DNA from 2 places in the Bradyrhizobium huanghuaihaiense genome. Region 2 is predicted to be linked to the other one. Evidence: riboswitches for the same ligand, from Rfam matches in the RefSeq annotation. Region 2 holds a riboswitch; the other holds the start of a gene.
What was found. A riboswitch is a leader RNA that binds a small molecule or an ion and turns the genes downstream of it on or off. The one in region 2 is predicted to bind glycine.
Positions count from the first base shown of each region.

Region 1 (7,969 bases), 160 kb from region 2:
GTGTAGGCGCGATTCCAGGCATCGTCCGCGATGTCGTGCACGGTGTGCGGGGCGTGACGCAGCGGCGAGGCCTCGATCTTGAAGCGGCCGGCCTCGACCTCGGCGATCTCTTTCCGGATTGCGATCATGGCGTCGCAGAAGCGGTCCAGCTCCGCCTTTGATTCCGACTCGGTCGGCTCGATCATCAGCGTGCCCGGCACCGGAAAGCTCATGGTCGGGGCGTGGAAGCCGTAGTCGATCAGGCGTTTTGCGATGTCGTCGACGGTGACGCCGGAGGTGGTCTTGAGCGGACGCGGGTCGACGATGCACTCATGCGCGACGCGGCCCCTGGCGTTCTTGTAGAGCACCGGGAAGTGCGCATCGAGGCGCGCGGCGATGTAGTTGGCGTTGAGGATCGCGATCTCGGTCGCACGCTTCAAGCCTTCGCCACCCATCATCAAAATGTAGATGTAGGAGATGGTGAGGATCGAGGCCGAGCCGAACGGCGCGGCCGAAACCGGACCGACCGGCGCGTCGCCTTTCGTCGCGGGATGGCCGGGGAGGAACGGCGCAAGATGCGCCTTCACGCCGATCGGGCCCATGCCGGGGCCGCCGCCGCCATGCGGGATGCAGAAGGTCTTGTGCAGGTTGAGATGGCTGACATCGGCGCCGTAATCGCCGGGCCTGCTAAGGCCGACCTGCGCGTTGAGGTTGGCGCCATCCAGATATACCTGGCCGCCATGGCCGTGCACGATGTCGCAGATCTCGCTGATATGCTCCTCGAACACGCCATGCGTCGAGGGATAGGTGATCATCACCGCGGCGAGATCGTTCGAATGCTTTTCCGCCTTGGCGCGGAGGTCATTGACGTCGACGTCGCCATTCTTCTCGCAAGACACAACCACCACGTCCATGCCGACCATCGCGGCCGAAGCCGGGTTGGTGCCGTGGGCGGAGGAGGGGATCAGGCAGATCTTGCGATGGCTCTCTCCGCGTGCGGCGTGATAGCCGCGGATCGCGAGCAGCCCGGCATATTCGCCCTGCGCGCCCGAGTTCGGCTGCAGCGAAATCGCGTCATAGCCGGTGATGTCGCACAGCCATTTTTCCAGCCGCGCGAACAGCGCGTGATAGCCCTTGGCCTGCTCGCGCGGCGCAAAGGGATGCAGGCTGCCGAATTCCGGCCAGGTCAGCGGCATCATCTCGGTGGTCGCGTTCAGCTTCATGGTGCAGGACCCCAGCGGGATCATGGCGCGGTCGAGCGCGAGATCGCGGTCGCTGAGCTTGCGCATGTAGCGCAGCATCTCGGTTTCCGAGCGATGCGCGTGGAAGACGGGATGGGTCAGGAAGGCAGTGGTGCGCTTCAGCGCCTCCGGAAGGGCCTCGCGCGTGGTGGCATCTAACTCGGCGTAGGAAAGCTGGCCGCCGAAGGCGCGCCAGACCGCTTCGACCGTCGCAGGCGTCGTGGTCTCGTCGAGCGCGATGCGCAGGGCAGTTTCGCCTACGCCGAGATTGATCTTCTCGGCAGCGGCGCGCGCGACGATCTCGGCGCGCTTGGCGCCGGCATCGACGCTGAGCGTGTCAAAGAAGGATTCCGATTGCGGCGCAAAGCCGAGCTTGCGCAGGCCGGCCGCGAGCACGGCCGCGCGGCGATGCACGTTGCGCGCGATCTGCGAAAGGCCCTCGGGGCCGTGATAGACCGCGTACATCGCGGCGATCACGGCGAGCAGCACCTGCGCGGTGCAGATGTTCGACGTCGCCTTCTCGCGGCGGATGTGCTGCTCGCGGGTCTGCAGCGCAAGGCGATAGGCCGGCATTCCGCGGGAGTCGACGGAAAGGCCGACGATGCGGCCGGGCAGCGAGCGCTTCAGCGCATCGCGCACCGCCATATAGGCCGCGTGCGGTCCGCCGTAGCCCATCGGCACGCCGAAACGTTGCGCCGAGCCGATCGCGATGTCGGCACCTAACTCGCCGGGCGAGGCGAGCAGCGTCAGCGCCAGCAGATCGGCGGCAACGATCGCGAGCGCGCCCTTGGCCTTCAGCGCGGCGATCGCCGGCCGGAGGTCGCGCAACGCGCCGGAAGAACCCGGATATTGCAGCAGCGCGCCGAGCACGTCTGATTTGTCGAGATCGGTGAGGGGATCGCCGACGATGAGATTCCAGCCCAGCGGCTCGGCGCGGGTGCGCATCACCGCCAGCGTCTGCGGATGCACGTCCTTGTCGACGAAGAAGGCTTTTGCCTTCACCTGCGAGTGGCGCTCGGCGAGCGCCATGGCTTCGGCAGCGGCGGTTGCTTCGTCCAGCAGCGAGGCGTTGGCGACGTCGAGCCCCGTGAGGTCGCAGATCATGGTCTGGAAGTTGAACAGCGCCTCCAGCCGGCCCTGGCTGATCTCGGGCTGGTAGGGCGTGTACGCCGTGTACCAGGCCGGGTTCTCCAGAATGTTGCGCTGGATCACCGCGGGCAGGATGGTGCCCGAATAGCCCTGGCCGATCAGCGAGGTGAAGACCTGGTTCTGCGCGGCGAGCTCGGCCATATGCGCGATCGCCTCGGTCTCGCTGAGCGGCTTGCCGAGATCGAGGGGGGATGCCTGCCGGATCGAGGCCGGCAGCGTCTCCGCCATCAACGCGTCGACGCTCTTCGCGCCGACGGCCTCGAGCATTGCGGTGACATCGCGCGCGGAGGGGCCGATGTGGCGGCGGACGAAACTGGCGGCGGTCTCGCCGCTGGATTTACGGTGCGCGGTCATCGCTTGCTCCATCGTCCCTAAGCCGTATGCGCCTTGTAGGCGGCTTCATCCATGAGGCCGCCGAGCTCGCTCTTGTCGGCAATCTTGATCTTGAAGAACCAGGCCGCGCCCTGCGCGTCCGAATTGATCAGCGCCGGCTCGGCGGCCAGCGCCTCGTTGGCCTCGAGCACTTCGCCCGTAACAGGTGCGTAGACGTCGGAGGCGGCCTTCACCGATTCCACGACGGCGGCGGCTTCCGCCTTCTTCAAAGCGCGGCCGACCTTGGGCAATTCGACGAAGACGACGTCGCCGAGCTGCTGCTGTGCGTAGTCGGTGATGCCGACCGTGGCGACGTCGCCGTCGATGGCGAGCCATTCATGATCGGAAGTGTACAGCGTCGTGGTCATTGTCGAGTCCTCAGCGTTTGTAGGTGTTTTTCACGAAGGGCATGGCGGCGACGGCGAGCGGCAGGCGCTGGCCGCGCACCTCGGCGAAGAGTTTTGTGCCGAGCGCGCTCAGGCTCACGGGCACGTAGCCCATCGCCACCGGCGCACTCAGGCTCGGGCCGAACCCGCCAGATGTGACCTTTCCGATGGGCTCGCCGCCCGCGCTGTCGGCAAACAGCAACGCGCCTTCGCGCACCGGTGCGCGGCCCTCGGCGAGCAGGCCGACGCGGCGGCGGGATGCGCCATTGTCGAAATGCGCAAGGATCTTTTCCGCGCCGGGAAAGCCGCCGGCACGGGCGCCGCTGCTGCGGCGGCTCTTCTGCACCGACCATTCCAGCGCGGCCTCGACCGGCGTGGTGACGGTGTCGATGTCGTGGCCGTAGAGGCAGAGCCCGGCTTCCAGCCGCAGGCTGTCGCGGGCGCCAAGGCCGATCGGCAACACGTCCGGATTGTCCAGCAGCATCTTGGCGAGGCGTTCGGCATCGGCAGCGGGAACCGAGATCTCGAACCCGTCCTCGCCGGTGTAGCCGGAGCGGGAGACGAAGCACTTGATGCCGGCGACCTCATGCGGGCCGGCGTCCATGAACTTCATGGCCGGCGCCTCTGCACAGAATTTCGCCAGCACCGCCTCAGCCTTCGGGCCCTGCAGCGCGATCAGCGCGCGGTCGGCAAGCGAATCGATCACGCAGTCATCGGACAGATTCGCGCGCAGATGCGCCTCGTCCTGTTCCTTGCAGGCGGCGTTGACGACCAGGAACAGGTGATCGCCGAAATTGGCGACCATCAGGTCGTCCAGGATGCCGCCGTCCGCATTGGTGAACTGGGCATAGCGCTGCCGCCCCTTGGCGATTGCCACGATGTCCTGTGGCACCAGCCGTTCCAGCGCGCGGGCGGCGTCCTCGATCCTCCCGGATTTCGGCAGCAAGCGGATCTGGCCCATATGGGAGACGTCGAACAGGCCGGCTTGGATGCGGGTATGAAGGTGCTCCTTCAGCACGCCCGCGGGGTACTGCACGGGCATGTCATAGCCCGCGAACGGCACCATCTTGCCGCCCAGGGAGACATGGAGGCTGTGGAGGGGCGTACGTTTCAGAGAGTCTTGGCTGTGCGCTAGCATCTAAGGGGCCCTCGGCGGTTCCCGGGGAGGATTCCCCATGGACACCAGTCGAAGCCCCATCTGTCGCTGTGCCTGAGAGTATTATCCCGTCGGCGGACGCTGGTCCGGGCCTTAAGCCCGTCGGCGCCTCTTTCCAGATGCTGTCAAAGCCACGCGGTCCTTTTGCCTGAGAGTTTCCGGGGCGGTTGCTCCTTCGGCGCCGGCTGCCTAAAGCCGGTCTCTCCCGACGTGGCCGTACGATACAGATGGGTACAGACCACAGGCCAGCCAAGGCTGTCAACGCGACTTCAGCGGCTTTCAACCGGATTGAGCGCCTGCGGCAACCCTCTGATCTCCTTGCACAGTTTCTGGACAGCGAAGCTGGCCTTGTCTAAAAGCGCTTTGGCCCGCAGATATCAGCCTTAATTTCCGGTTTGGACGGCGGCAGCGGGCCCAAGCACACCCGATTGGATGAACATGAGCGGCGTCAACGAGATCAGGTCGACCTTTCTGAACTTCTTTGCCGAGAACGGCCACGAGATCGTGCCGTCCTCGCCACTCGTGCCGCGCAACGACCCGACGTTGATGTTCACCAATGCCGGCATGGTGCAGTTCAAGAACGTCTTTACCGGCGTCGAGAAGCGGCCTTACCAGCGCGCCACCACGTCGCAGAAATGCGTGCGCGCCGGCGGCAAGCACAACGACCTCGACAATGTCGGCTACACCGCGCGCCATCTCACCTTCTTCGAGATGCTCGGTAATTTCTCGTTCGGCGATTACTTCAAGGAGCGCGCGATCGAGCTCGCCTGGAAGCTGATCACCAAGGAGTACGGGCTGAAGAAGGACAAGCTGCTCGTCACGGTCTACCACACCGACGACGAGGCGCACGGGCTCTGGAAGAAGATCGCCGGCTTCTCCGACGACCGCATCATCCGCATCCCGACCTCGGACAATTTCTGGGCGATGGGCGACACCGGGCCGTGCGGCCCGTGCTCGGAGATCTTCATCGATCGCGGCGAGCACATCTGGGGCGGGCCTCCCGGCTCGCCGGAAGAGGATGGCGACCGCTTCCTCGAATTCTGGAATCTCGTGTTCATGCAATACGAGCAGGTGACGAAGGAGGAGCGCGTGGATCTGCCGCGTCCCTCGATCGACACCGGCATGGGCCTGGAGCGCATGGCCTGCGTCCTCCAGGGCGTCGAGAGCGTGTTCGAGACCGACCTGTTCCGCAACCTGATCGATGCGACCGCGTCCGCGCTCGGCAGCGGGCCGCAGGAGCAGACCGCCGGCTCGTTCCGCGTCATCGCCGACCATTTGCGCTCTTCCGCCTTCCTCGTCACCGACGGCGTGCTGCCCTCGAATGAGGGCCGCGGCTATGTGCTGCGCCGGATCATGCGCCGCGCGATGCGCCATGCGCAGCTGCTCGGGGCCAAGGAGCCCCTGATGCATCGCCTGGTGCCGGCGCTGGTGCGCGAGATGGGCCAGGCCTATCCCGACCTGATGCGCGCGGAGAAGCTGATTGAGGAAACGCTGCGGCTGGAAGAGACCCGCTTCCGCAAGACTCTTTCGCGCGGCTTGGCGATCCTCGACGAGAAGAGCGCGGGCCTGAAAAAAGGCGACATGTTCGACGGCGACGTCGCCTTCACGCTGTACGACACCTACGGCTTCCCGCTCGACCTGACGCAGGACGCGCTGAAGTCGCGCGGCATCGGCGTCGACCAGTCCGCCTTCACCGACGCGATGGAGCGCCAGAAGGCCAAGGCGCGCGAGTCCTGGAAGGGCTCGGGGGAGGCTGCCTCCGAGGCGATCTGGTTCCCGCTGCGCGAAAAGCTCGGCGCCACCGAGTTCCTGGGTTACGAGACCGAGAGCGCCGAGGGCGTCGTGTCCGCGCTGGTCAAGGACGGCGCGGAGGTTGCCAGTCTCAAGGCCGGCGAGACGGGCGCGCTCGTGCTGAACCAGACGCCGTTCTACGCGGAGTCCGGCGGCCAGGTCGGCGATACCGGCGTGCTGATCGGTGAGGGCGGCATCAAGTTCCGCGTCACCGACACGCAGAAGAAGCTCGGCGATTTCTTCGTCCACATCGGCACCGTCGAGAGCGGCGAGCTCAAGCTTGGCACCGCGCTGCAGCTCGAGGTCGATCATTCCAGGCGCTCGTCGATCCGCGCGCACCACTCGGCGACGCATCTGATCCATGAGGCGCTGCGCCAGGTGCTCGGCGACCACATCGCCCAGCGCGGCTCGATGGTCGCGCCCGATCGCCTGCGCTTCGACTTCGTGCATCCGAAGCCGATCACGGCGGAGGAGCTTGCCCGCGTCGAGGACATCGCCAACGACGTGGTGCTGGAGAACGACGAGGTGACGACGCGCGTCATGGGCGTCGACGAGGCCCGCGAGGCCGGCGCGCGCGCCCTGTTCGGCGAGAAGTATGGCGACGAGGTCCGCGTCGTCTCGATGGGCAGGACCGCGCGCGAGCGCGGCGCCAATGCGCTCGGCTGGTCGGTCGAGCTCTGCGGCGGCACGCATGTCAAGCGCACCGGCGATATCGGCCTGATCACGCTCACGGGCGAAAGCGCGGTCGCCTCGGGCGTGCGCCGCATCGAGGCGCTGACGGGCAACTACGCGCGAAAACACGCCAACGAGACCATGGCGCTGGCGAAGACCGCGGCCAACGAGCTGCGCACCTCGATCGACGACGTGCCGGCGCGCATCGCCGCGCTGATGGAGGAGCGCAAGAAGCTCGAGCGCGAGCTGTCCGACGCCCGCAAGAAGCTGGCGATGGGCGGCGGCGCATCCGCCGGCAACGGCGCGGCGAGCGGCGTGCGCGAGGTCGGCGACGTCAAGCTGATGGCGCGTGCGGTCGAGGGCATCGAGATGAAGGATCTCAAGGGCCTTGCCGACGACGGCAAGAAGCAGATCGGCTCGGGCGTCGTCGCCATCGTCGGCGTCACCGGGGACGGCAAGGCCGGCGTCGTGGTCGGCGTCACGCCGGACCTCACCGCGCGCTTCAACGCCGTGAACCTCGTCCGCGTCGCCTCCGAAGCGCTCGGCGGCAAGGGCGGCGGCGGCCGGCCCGACATGGCGCAGGCCGGTGGCCCCGACGGCGCCAACGCCACCGCGGCGCTCGCGGCGATCGAAAAAGCGATGGCAGGCGCTTAAAGGCCCATGCGCCTCGTTCCGCGAGGACGTGGGCTTGGCGATCCCGACTTCCGGGATCGCCTCTACGAATTGCTGGAGCACGATCCCCTGGCCTATTCGGTCGGGTCGCGCTTCATCCAGCTCATCATCGGCGTCATCGTGCTCAATGTGGCCGCGATGATCCTCGCCTCGGTGCCGGAGTTAGATGCGCGGTTCGACACGCTGTTCAGCGCGATCGCCGTCTTCGCCGTCATCGTGTTCGCGCTCGAATATCTGGCGCGGCTGTGGACGGTGGCGGGGCACACCCAGCGCACAGGCTCGGCGCTGTCCGACCGGCTGTCTTATGCCTTCTCCGCGCTCGGCATCATCGACCTCATGGCGTTCCTCCCCGCAGCGATCGTGCTCGCGACGGGGCGGCACGCGACGCTCGCCGGGCTCGGCGTGCTGCCGTTCTTCAAGCTGATCCGCTATTCGCCGGCGATGCGTTCGCTGCTCGCCGCCGTCCATGCCGAGCGGCGCGCGCTGATCGGCTGCATCGTCATCTTGATCGGCGCGGTCTTGACCTTTGCCTCGCTGCTCTATGTCGTCGA
Region 1 is NZ_CP104172.1:3,473,258-3,481,226, forward strand. It holds gene gcvP (aminomethyl-transferring glycine dehydrogenase) at 1-2,723, opposite strand, end outside; gene gcvH (glycine cleavage system protein GcvH) at 2,741-3,109, opposite strand; gene gcvT (glycine cleavage system aminomethyltransferase GcvT) at 3,120-4,265, opposite strand; glycine riboswitch at 4,411-4,501, opposite strand; gene alaS (alanine--tRNA ligase) at 4,722-7,400, shown strand; gene N2603_RS16405 (cyclic nucleotide-gated ion channel) at 7,407-7,969, shown strand, end outside.
Region 1: another riboswitch for glycine. It lies ahead of gcvT (glycine cleavage system aminomethyltransferase GcvT); the one in region 2 lies ahead of N2603_RS17225 (D-amino acid dehydrogenase).

Region 2 (7,969 bases):
CGGCGCCGCGTAACGTTCGGGACGAAAGGCGCGCGATGCGCCTTTCCTTACTTGGACTGGGGTTTACTCAGACTTGTCGACGTTCCAGAACAGCGGCGTTGCGGGGCCGTCGAGCACACCGGTGAGCGATTTGCGCCAGCCGCTCGGCAGCAGGTACTGCCCGAGCGGGATGTAGATCACCTGCTCATAGGCTTCCTTCTGGATGTCGGCCGCGATCTTCTTCTGCTCGTCGATCGAGGACGCGCGGACGAAGGCGTCCTTGAGCTGCTCGATCTTGGCGTCTTCCGCCCAGCCGAACCAGCCCTTCTTGCCCTGGCCGCCGATCGAGAGATTGGCGATCGGGTTGGACACGTCGGCCGCGACCCAGTTGGTGAAGAACATGTTCCAGCCACCCTCCTTCGGCGGCTTCTGGCTGGCGCGGCGGCTCACCACCGTCTGCCAGTCGGTCGCCTGCAGGTCGACCTTGAAGCCGGCCTCGCGCAGCAGCTGGGCAGCCACGATCGGCTGCGCCTTGAGCGTCGTGACGTCGCCAGGCGCCATCACCACGACCGGGGTGCCGTCGTAGCCGGACTCGGCGAGCGCCTTCTTGGCTTCCGCCATGCCGTTGCCCTTCACCAGGGTTTCGGCGCCGACCTCGGTCGCGAACGGCGTGTCGCAGACGAAGAACGCGCCGCAGATCTTCTGGTACTTGGCATTGCCGACGAGCGCGTCGAGAACGTCCTTCTGGTTCATCGCCAGCAAGGCAGCACGGCGCACCTTCACGTTGTCGAACGGCGGATAGAGGAAGTTCATCCGGCCGAGGGTCTGGAAACCGAACTTGTTGGAGACCTCGATCGTGAGCTCCTTGTTCGCTTCCAGCACCGGCAGCATGTCGTAGGGCAGGTTTTCCATGAAGTCGATGTCGCCCGACTGCAGCGCGTTCACAGCGGTCTGCGAGTCCGGCATCGTGATCCACTCGACGCGGTCGACCTTCACCACCTTGCCGCCGGAGGTCCAGCTCGCCGGCTCCTTGCGCGGCACGTAATCGGTGTTCTTGACGTAGACCGCCTTCACGCCGGGCTGGAATTCGCCCTGCACGAACTTGAAGGGACCCGATCCGATCTGTTCGGGGATCTGCTTGTCCGGCGGCACCTCGGCGAGACGCTTCGGCATCATGAAGGCGACGCGCGAGGACGGCTTGCCGATGGAGTCGAGGACGAGGCCGTAGGGTTCCTTCAGCTTCAGCGTGATGGTCTTGGCGTCGGTCGCCTCGAGGCTCGCGGTGAAGTCCCAGAGCTTCTGGCCCATGCCGTCGACCGCGGCCCAGCGCTTGAGCGAGGCGACGCAGTCTTCCGCCGTCACGGGCGCGCCGTCATGCCACTTCAGGCCGTCGCGCAGCGTGAAGGTGTAGGTGAGCTTGTCGTCGGAGATCTTCCAGTCCGCCATCTGCGGCTGGATCTTGAAATTCGAATCGGGGGCCACCAGCGTGTCGTAGACCATGTAGCCATGGTCACGCGTGATGTAGGCCGTGGTGAAGATCGGATCAATGATGCGAAGGTCGGAATGCATCACCGCGGTAAGGGTCTTGCCGGCCGCAAGCACCGGCGAGGCCAGTGCCGTTGAAAGCGCGACGACCGACAGCGCAAGTTTGGAGGCGAACGCGCGAGGCCCCCGGCGCATGAAGTTGGACATAAAAAGTTTCTCCTGACGTGAAACTGTTCAAAGGCAGGTTATTGGTTGAGCATCCGGTTCGTTCCTTGGGCGAACTAACCTCATGCAATGCCTTTATCTTTTCGAGACTTGCAGACAGTGTTGAGCGCGTCAATCCGGTTTCGTTGCAAGCCCTCGCAGCGCGCGCACGGGCTCCACAAAGATCGGATTGGCTCTACAACGCTCTCCGCTTGTCCTGCCCCCGCGCCGATGCAATGCGCGTTCCATCTTTCGCAGCTTGAGAGACATTAAGATGAATCCAGCCAATCTTCCCTTCGATTCCGAGGCCATGCTCGAGGGCCTGCGCACCTGGGTGGAATGCGAGAGCCCGACCTGGGACGCGAACGCGGTGAACCGCATGCTCGATATCGCAGCGCGGGATATGGCCATCATGGGTGCGACGATCGAGCGCATCGCCGGCCGTCAGGGTTTTGGCGGCGTGATCCGCGCGCGTTTTCCGCATCCGAAACGGGGCGAGCCGGGAATCCTGATCGCCGGTCACATGGATACCGTCCATCCGGTCGGCACCATCGAGAAGCTGAAATGGCGGCGCGAGGGCAACAGGTGCTACGGCCCCGGCATCTACGACATGAAGGGCGGCAACTATCTCTCGCTGGAAGCGATCCGGCAGCTGGCGCGCGCCTCGTTCACGACGCCGCTGCCGATCACCGTGCTGTTCACGCCCGACGAGGAAGTCGGCACGCCTTCGACGCGCGACATCATCGAGGCGGAAGCCGCGCGCAATAAATACGTGCTGGTGCCCGAGCCCGGCCGCGCCGACAACGGCGTCACCACCGGACGTTACGCCATCGCACGCTTCAATCTCGAGGCGACGGGACGGCCGAGCCACGCCGGCGCGACGCTGTCGGCGGGCCGTTCGGCAATCCGCGAAATGGCGCGGCAGATTCTCGCAATCGACGCGATGACGACGGAGGACTGCACCTTTTCGGTCGGCGTCGTGCATGGGGGACAATGGGTCAACTGCGTTGCCACGACCGCGACCGGCGAAGCGCTGTCGATGGCCAAGCGCCAGGCCGATCTCGACCGCGGCGTCGAGCGGATGCTGGCACTCTCGGGCACCAACAACGACGTCACCTTCAAGGTCACCCGCGGCGTGACGCGGCCGGTGTGGGAGCCGGATGCCGGCACCATGGCGCTGTACGAGAAGGCGCGCGGCATCGCCAAATCCCTCGGCGCGGAATTACCGCATGCGAGCTCCGGCGGCGGCTCCGACGGCAACTTCACCGGTGCGATGGGAATCCCAACTCTCGATGGCCTTGGCGTGCGCGGCGGCAACGGCCACACGCTCGAGGAGTTCATCGAGATCGATAGCCTCGTCGAACGCGGGCGCTTGATGGCGGGATTGCTGGCGACGCTGGAGTGACGGCGCAGCCGTCATTCCGGGGCGATGCGACAGCATCGAACTATGGTGCGCGATTGCGCACCTGAGAATCTCGAGATTCCGGGTTCGCGCTACGCGCGCCCCGGAATGACTGCGACAACATCGCACTGCACAATGCGTTGGCAGTCGCGGTCTAAATTTAGCCTTGTCTAAAAATGAGGCGTATCGTACTGCTCGATCGTCCACGCGACGATGCGGGAGAGATCGCAACGAAGGTTTTCGGCTTTCGTTGCGGCGCCGACGGAGCAACCGCCCCGGAAACTCTCAGGCAAAAGGACCGTATCGTCAGGACGATCTGGAGAGAGGCGGCGCGATTTCAGGCAATCGTGGCGTCCACCGAAGGGGATAGTCCGTTGCGTGATCCGCAGCGGATCAAGCTCTCAGGTAACCGTGACAGATGGGGCGCCGCCAACGGCCTTTGGCCGGCGGTCAGCCTATCCTAACTCACGGGAGCCCCGAACCTGCCATGACCCATATCGCCATCATCGGCGCCGGCATCACCGGCGTGACGACTGCCTATGCCCTGCTCGAACGCGGCTTTGAGGTGACGGTGCTCGACAAGCACCGTTATGCCGCGATGGAGACATCATTCGCCAATGGTGGACAGCTCTCCGCCAGCAATGCCGAAGTGTGGAACAGCACCGCGACGATCCTGAAAGGCCTGCGCTGGATGTTCCGGCGCGACGCGCCGCTGCTGATGAACCCGCGGCCGAACTGGCACAAATATTCGTGGATGAGCGAGTTCGTCGCCAACATCGGCAACTACCGCGCCAATACGATCGAGACCACGCGGCTCGCGATCGAAGCCCGCAAGCATCTGTTCGAGATCGCAGCGCGCGAAGGCATCGACTTCGATCTCGAGCGCCGCGGCATCCTCCACATCTATCACGACAAGACGGGTTTCGAATCCGGCCTGCGCGTCAACGCGCTGTTGCAGGAAGGTGGCCTCGATCGCCGTCCGGTGACGCCGGAGGAGATCCGCGCGATCGAGCCGACGCTGCGCAAGGCGTATTATGGCGGCTTCTACACGCCGTCGGATGCGACCGGCGATATCCACAAGTTCACCCGCGGGCTGGCGGACGCCTGCAAGCGGCGCGGCGCGACCTTCATCCACGAGGCCAATATCGATTCAATCGCGCGCGCCGGCAGCGGCTTCGTGCTCGGCTGGGCCGATCTTGCTGCAAGCGATGCCCTCGCCTCCGCGCGCGGCATGCTGAAGGCGGACGGTGTCGTGGTCTGCGCCGGCGTCGCCAGCCGCCACTTCGCGGCCCTCCTCGACGATCGCATCAACGTCTACCCGGTGAAGGGCTACTCGATCACCGTGCAGCTCGACACCGCCGAGAGCCGCAACGCGACGCCGACCGTGAGCCTGCTCGACGAAGCCGCCAAGATCGTCACCAGCCGGCTCGGTGCCGATCGCTTTCGCGTTGCCGGCACCGCCGAGTTCAACGACTTCAATCGCGACATCCGCGCCGACCGCGTGCAGCCGCTGGTCGACTGGGTGCGCAGCAACTTCCCCGCCATCGAGACCTCGCGCGTCGTGCCCTGGGCCGGGCTGCGCCCGATGATGCCGAACATGATGCCGGTGGTGCGCGCGGGGCGGATTCCGGGCGTGTTCTTCAACACCGGCCACGGCCATCTCGGCTGGACCCTGTCGGCCGCCACCGCGCAGATGATCGCCGGGACCATCGACGGCTGGCGCGGGCTCAATGCGCCGCCGACCGTTCCTTCACTTGGGGTTGAGCGTGAGCTGCGTCATGCATCCTGAGTGGTTGAAGCCGGCGGGCGGCGGCCTCTTGCGACTGCCCTGCCCTTGGCACACAATTTGCCCCGAAAGACCGGCATCTCCGGCCGGCTTTCCCAGCCCGAGTGACAGGCGCGCATGATAGACACGTTCGAATCCACGGGCGCCCCAGGGGCCCACAAGTTCCGCAGCCGGAGATAGGTGCATGCTAGGTTATCTCATTCGCCGCGTTCTGGCCGCGGTGCCCGTGATGGGCGTCGTCGCGCTGTTCGTGTTCCTGCTGCTGCGGCTGACGCCGGGCGATCCCGCCGCGATCCTCGCCGGCGACAATGCGACGCCGGAGCGGCTCGAGCGCATCCGCGAATCGCTCGGCCTCAACGAGCCCCTGATCGTGCAGTTCATCACCTGGGTGAACAAGCTGCTGCACGGCGACCTCGGAACATCGCTGATCTCCAACCTGCCGGTGATGAAGATGATCGGCCAGCGCGTCGAGCCGTCGATCTCGATCGCGCTGTGCACCATCATCCTCGCCGTCATCGTCGCGGTTCCCTTGGGGGTGATCGCGGCGTGGAAGCACGGCACCTGGATCGACCGCTTCGTCATGGGCCTGTCGGTCCTGGGCTTCTCCGTGCCGGTGTTCGTGGTCGGCTATGTCCTGATCGAGGTCTTCGCGATCGATCTGCGCCTGGTGCCGGTGCAGGGCTTCCGCAGCATCTTCAACGGTTTCGGGCCGTTCTTCGAGCGCATGATCCTGCCGACCTGCGCCCTGTCCTTCATCTACATCGCGCTGATCGCGCGCATGACGCGCGCGGCGATGCTCGACGTTCTCGGCGAAGATTACGTGCGAACGGCACGTGCGAAAGGCATCAACGAGGTTGCCGTGATGATGCGGCATGCGCTGCGCAATGCCGCCGTGCCCGTGATCACCGTGATCGGCACCGGCTTTGCGCTGCTGATCTCCGGCGTCGTCGTCACCGAGAGCGTGTTCAACATCCCCGGCATCGGGCGCCTCACCGTCGATGCGGTGCTGGCGCGCGACTATCCGGTGATCCAGGCCATGATCCTGCTGACGTCGCTGATCTACGTCGTCGTCAATCTTCTCATCGACGTCGCCTATACCCTGCTCGATCCCCGGATCCGGTACTGAGGCAAGGACAAGAACAAATGTCGGTCGATACCCTTCCCCAGTCGTCCATTCCGATCACGTCGCCGCTGCGGCCGCGCTTCGGATTCCTGACCTCGACGCCGATCATCGCGACGGCGACGTTCCTGCTCGCCCTGATCGTGGTGATCTCGATCCTCGCGCCGCTGATCGCGCCGCATGATCCGATCCAGCTTGCGCCGTCGCAGCGATTGAAGCCGGCTTCGGCGCAATTCCTGCTCGGCACCGACGCATACGGACGCGACCTGTTGTCGCGCGTGGTCTATGGCGGCCGCATCTCGCTTCTGATCGGCATCGGCTCGGCGATCCTGTCGATCGTCATCGGCCTTTCGATCGGCCTCGTCTCCGGCTTCTTCAAGCTGGTCGATTCCGTGATGATGCGCATCATGGACGGCCTGATGGCGATGCCGAGCATCCTGCTCGCGATCGCGGTGGTCTCGCTCTCCGGCGCCAGCATCTGGACCGTGCTGATCGCGATCACGATCCCTGAGATTCCGCGCGTGGCGCGCCTGGTCCGCTCGGTCGTGCTGTCGGCGCGCGAGGAGCCTTACGTCGAGGCCGCGATCTCGGTCGGCTCGAGCCTGCCGAAGATCATGTGGCGCCACCTGATGCCGAACACGATCGCGCCGCTGATCGTCCAGGGCACCTACGTCTGCGCCTCCGCGATCCTCACCGAGGCGATCCTCTCCTTCCTCGGCGCCGGCATCTCGCCGGAGACGCCGACCTGGGGCAACATCATGGCCGAGGGCCGCCAGTACTTCCAGATCAAGCCGTCGCTGATCTTCTGGCCGGGCCTCTTGCTCTCGATCGCCATCCTCAGCATCAACCTGATCGGCGACGCCGCCCGTGACGCCCTCGATCCCCGCATGAAGCAGCGGGAGGGGAAGTGATTTGTTTCGCCGACCCATCCCCTTGTTCCGTCATTGCGAGCGAAGCGAAGCAATCCAGTCTGCCTCCGCGGAAAGATTCTGGATTGCTTCGTCGCTACAGCGCAAAATTGCTCTGCAATTTTGTCGCGGGCTTCCTCGCAATGACGACGGAGTGACCTGATGACCAACCCTGTTCTCGACATCAACAACCTCGTCGTCTCCGTCGGCAAGAAGCCGGGCGGTGCGAAGATCATCGACGGCATCTCGATCCAGGTGCGCGAGCGCGAGACGCTGTGCCTCGTCGGCGAAAGCGGCTCGGGCAAATCGGTGACCTCGCTCACCACGATGGGCCTGTTGCCGAAGGGCACGCTGGTGCCGACCTCCGGCAGCGTCAAGCTGGTCGGCGAAGAGCTGCTCACCGCGACCGACCGCCGCCTGCGCCAGCTCCGCGCAACGCAGATGGCGATGATCTTCCAGGAGCCGATGACCGCGCTCAATCCGGTGGTGCCGGTCGGCCGCCAGATCGACGAGGTGCTGCGCGCCCACACCAAGCTCGATGCGAGGGCGCGCAAGAAGCGCATCCTCGACATGATGGAGCAGGTCCGCCTGCCCCAGGTCGAGCGCATCTTCGCCTCCTACCCGCACCGCCTCTCCGGCGGCCAGCGCCAGCGCATCATGATCGCGATGGCGCTCGTGCTGGAGCCCAAGCTGCTGATCGCCGACGAGCCGACCACCGCGCTCGACGTCACCACGCAGAAGCAGATTTTGACCCTGATCCGCGACCTCCAGCGCGATCACGGCACCGCCGTGCTGTTCATCACCCACGACATGGGCGTGGTGGCCGAGATCGCCGACCGCGTCGCGGTGATGCGGCAGGGCCGCCTCGTCGAGACCGGTCCGCTCGAGACCGTGCTGCGCAATCCGACCATGGAATATACCCGCAACCTGCTGGCCTCGGTGCCGAGCCTGGTGCCGCGGCCGCCGCGCGAGGAGAGCCGCGAGCCTGTCGTGCTCGAGGCCAACGACCTCAGCAAGGTCTACAAGGAGCGTGCGTTCTTCGGCAAAGGCCGCGAGGTCGTCGCCGCCGACAAGGTCACTCTGAC
Region 2 is NZ_CP104172.1:3,635,181-3,643,149, reverse strand. It holds gene N2603_RS17235 (ABC transporter substrate-binding protein) at 64-1,671, opposite strand; gene N2603_RS17230 (M20/M25/M40 family metallo-hydrolase) at 1,943-3,073, shown strand; glycine riboswitch at 3,277-3,381, shown strand; glycine riboswitch at 3,385-3,490, shown strand; gene N2603_RS17225 (D-amino acid dehydrogenase) at 3,558-4,859, shown strand; gene N2603_RS17220 (ABC transporter permease) at 5,041-5,982, shown strand; gene N2603_RS17215 (ABC transporter permease) at 6,000-6,887, shown strand; gene N2603_RS17210 (ABC transporter ATP-binding protein) at 7,047-7,969, shown strand, end outside.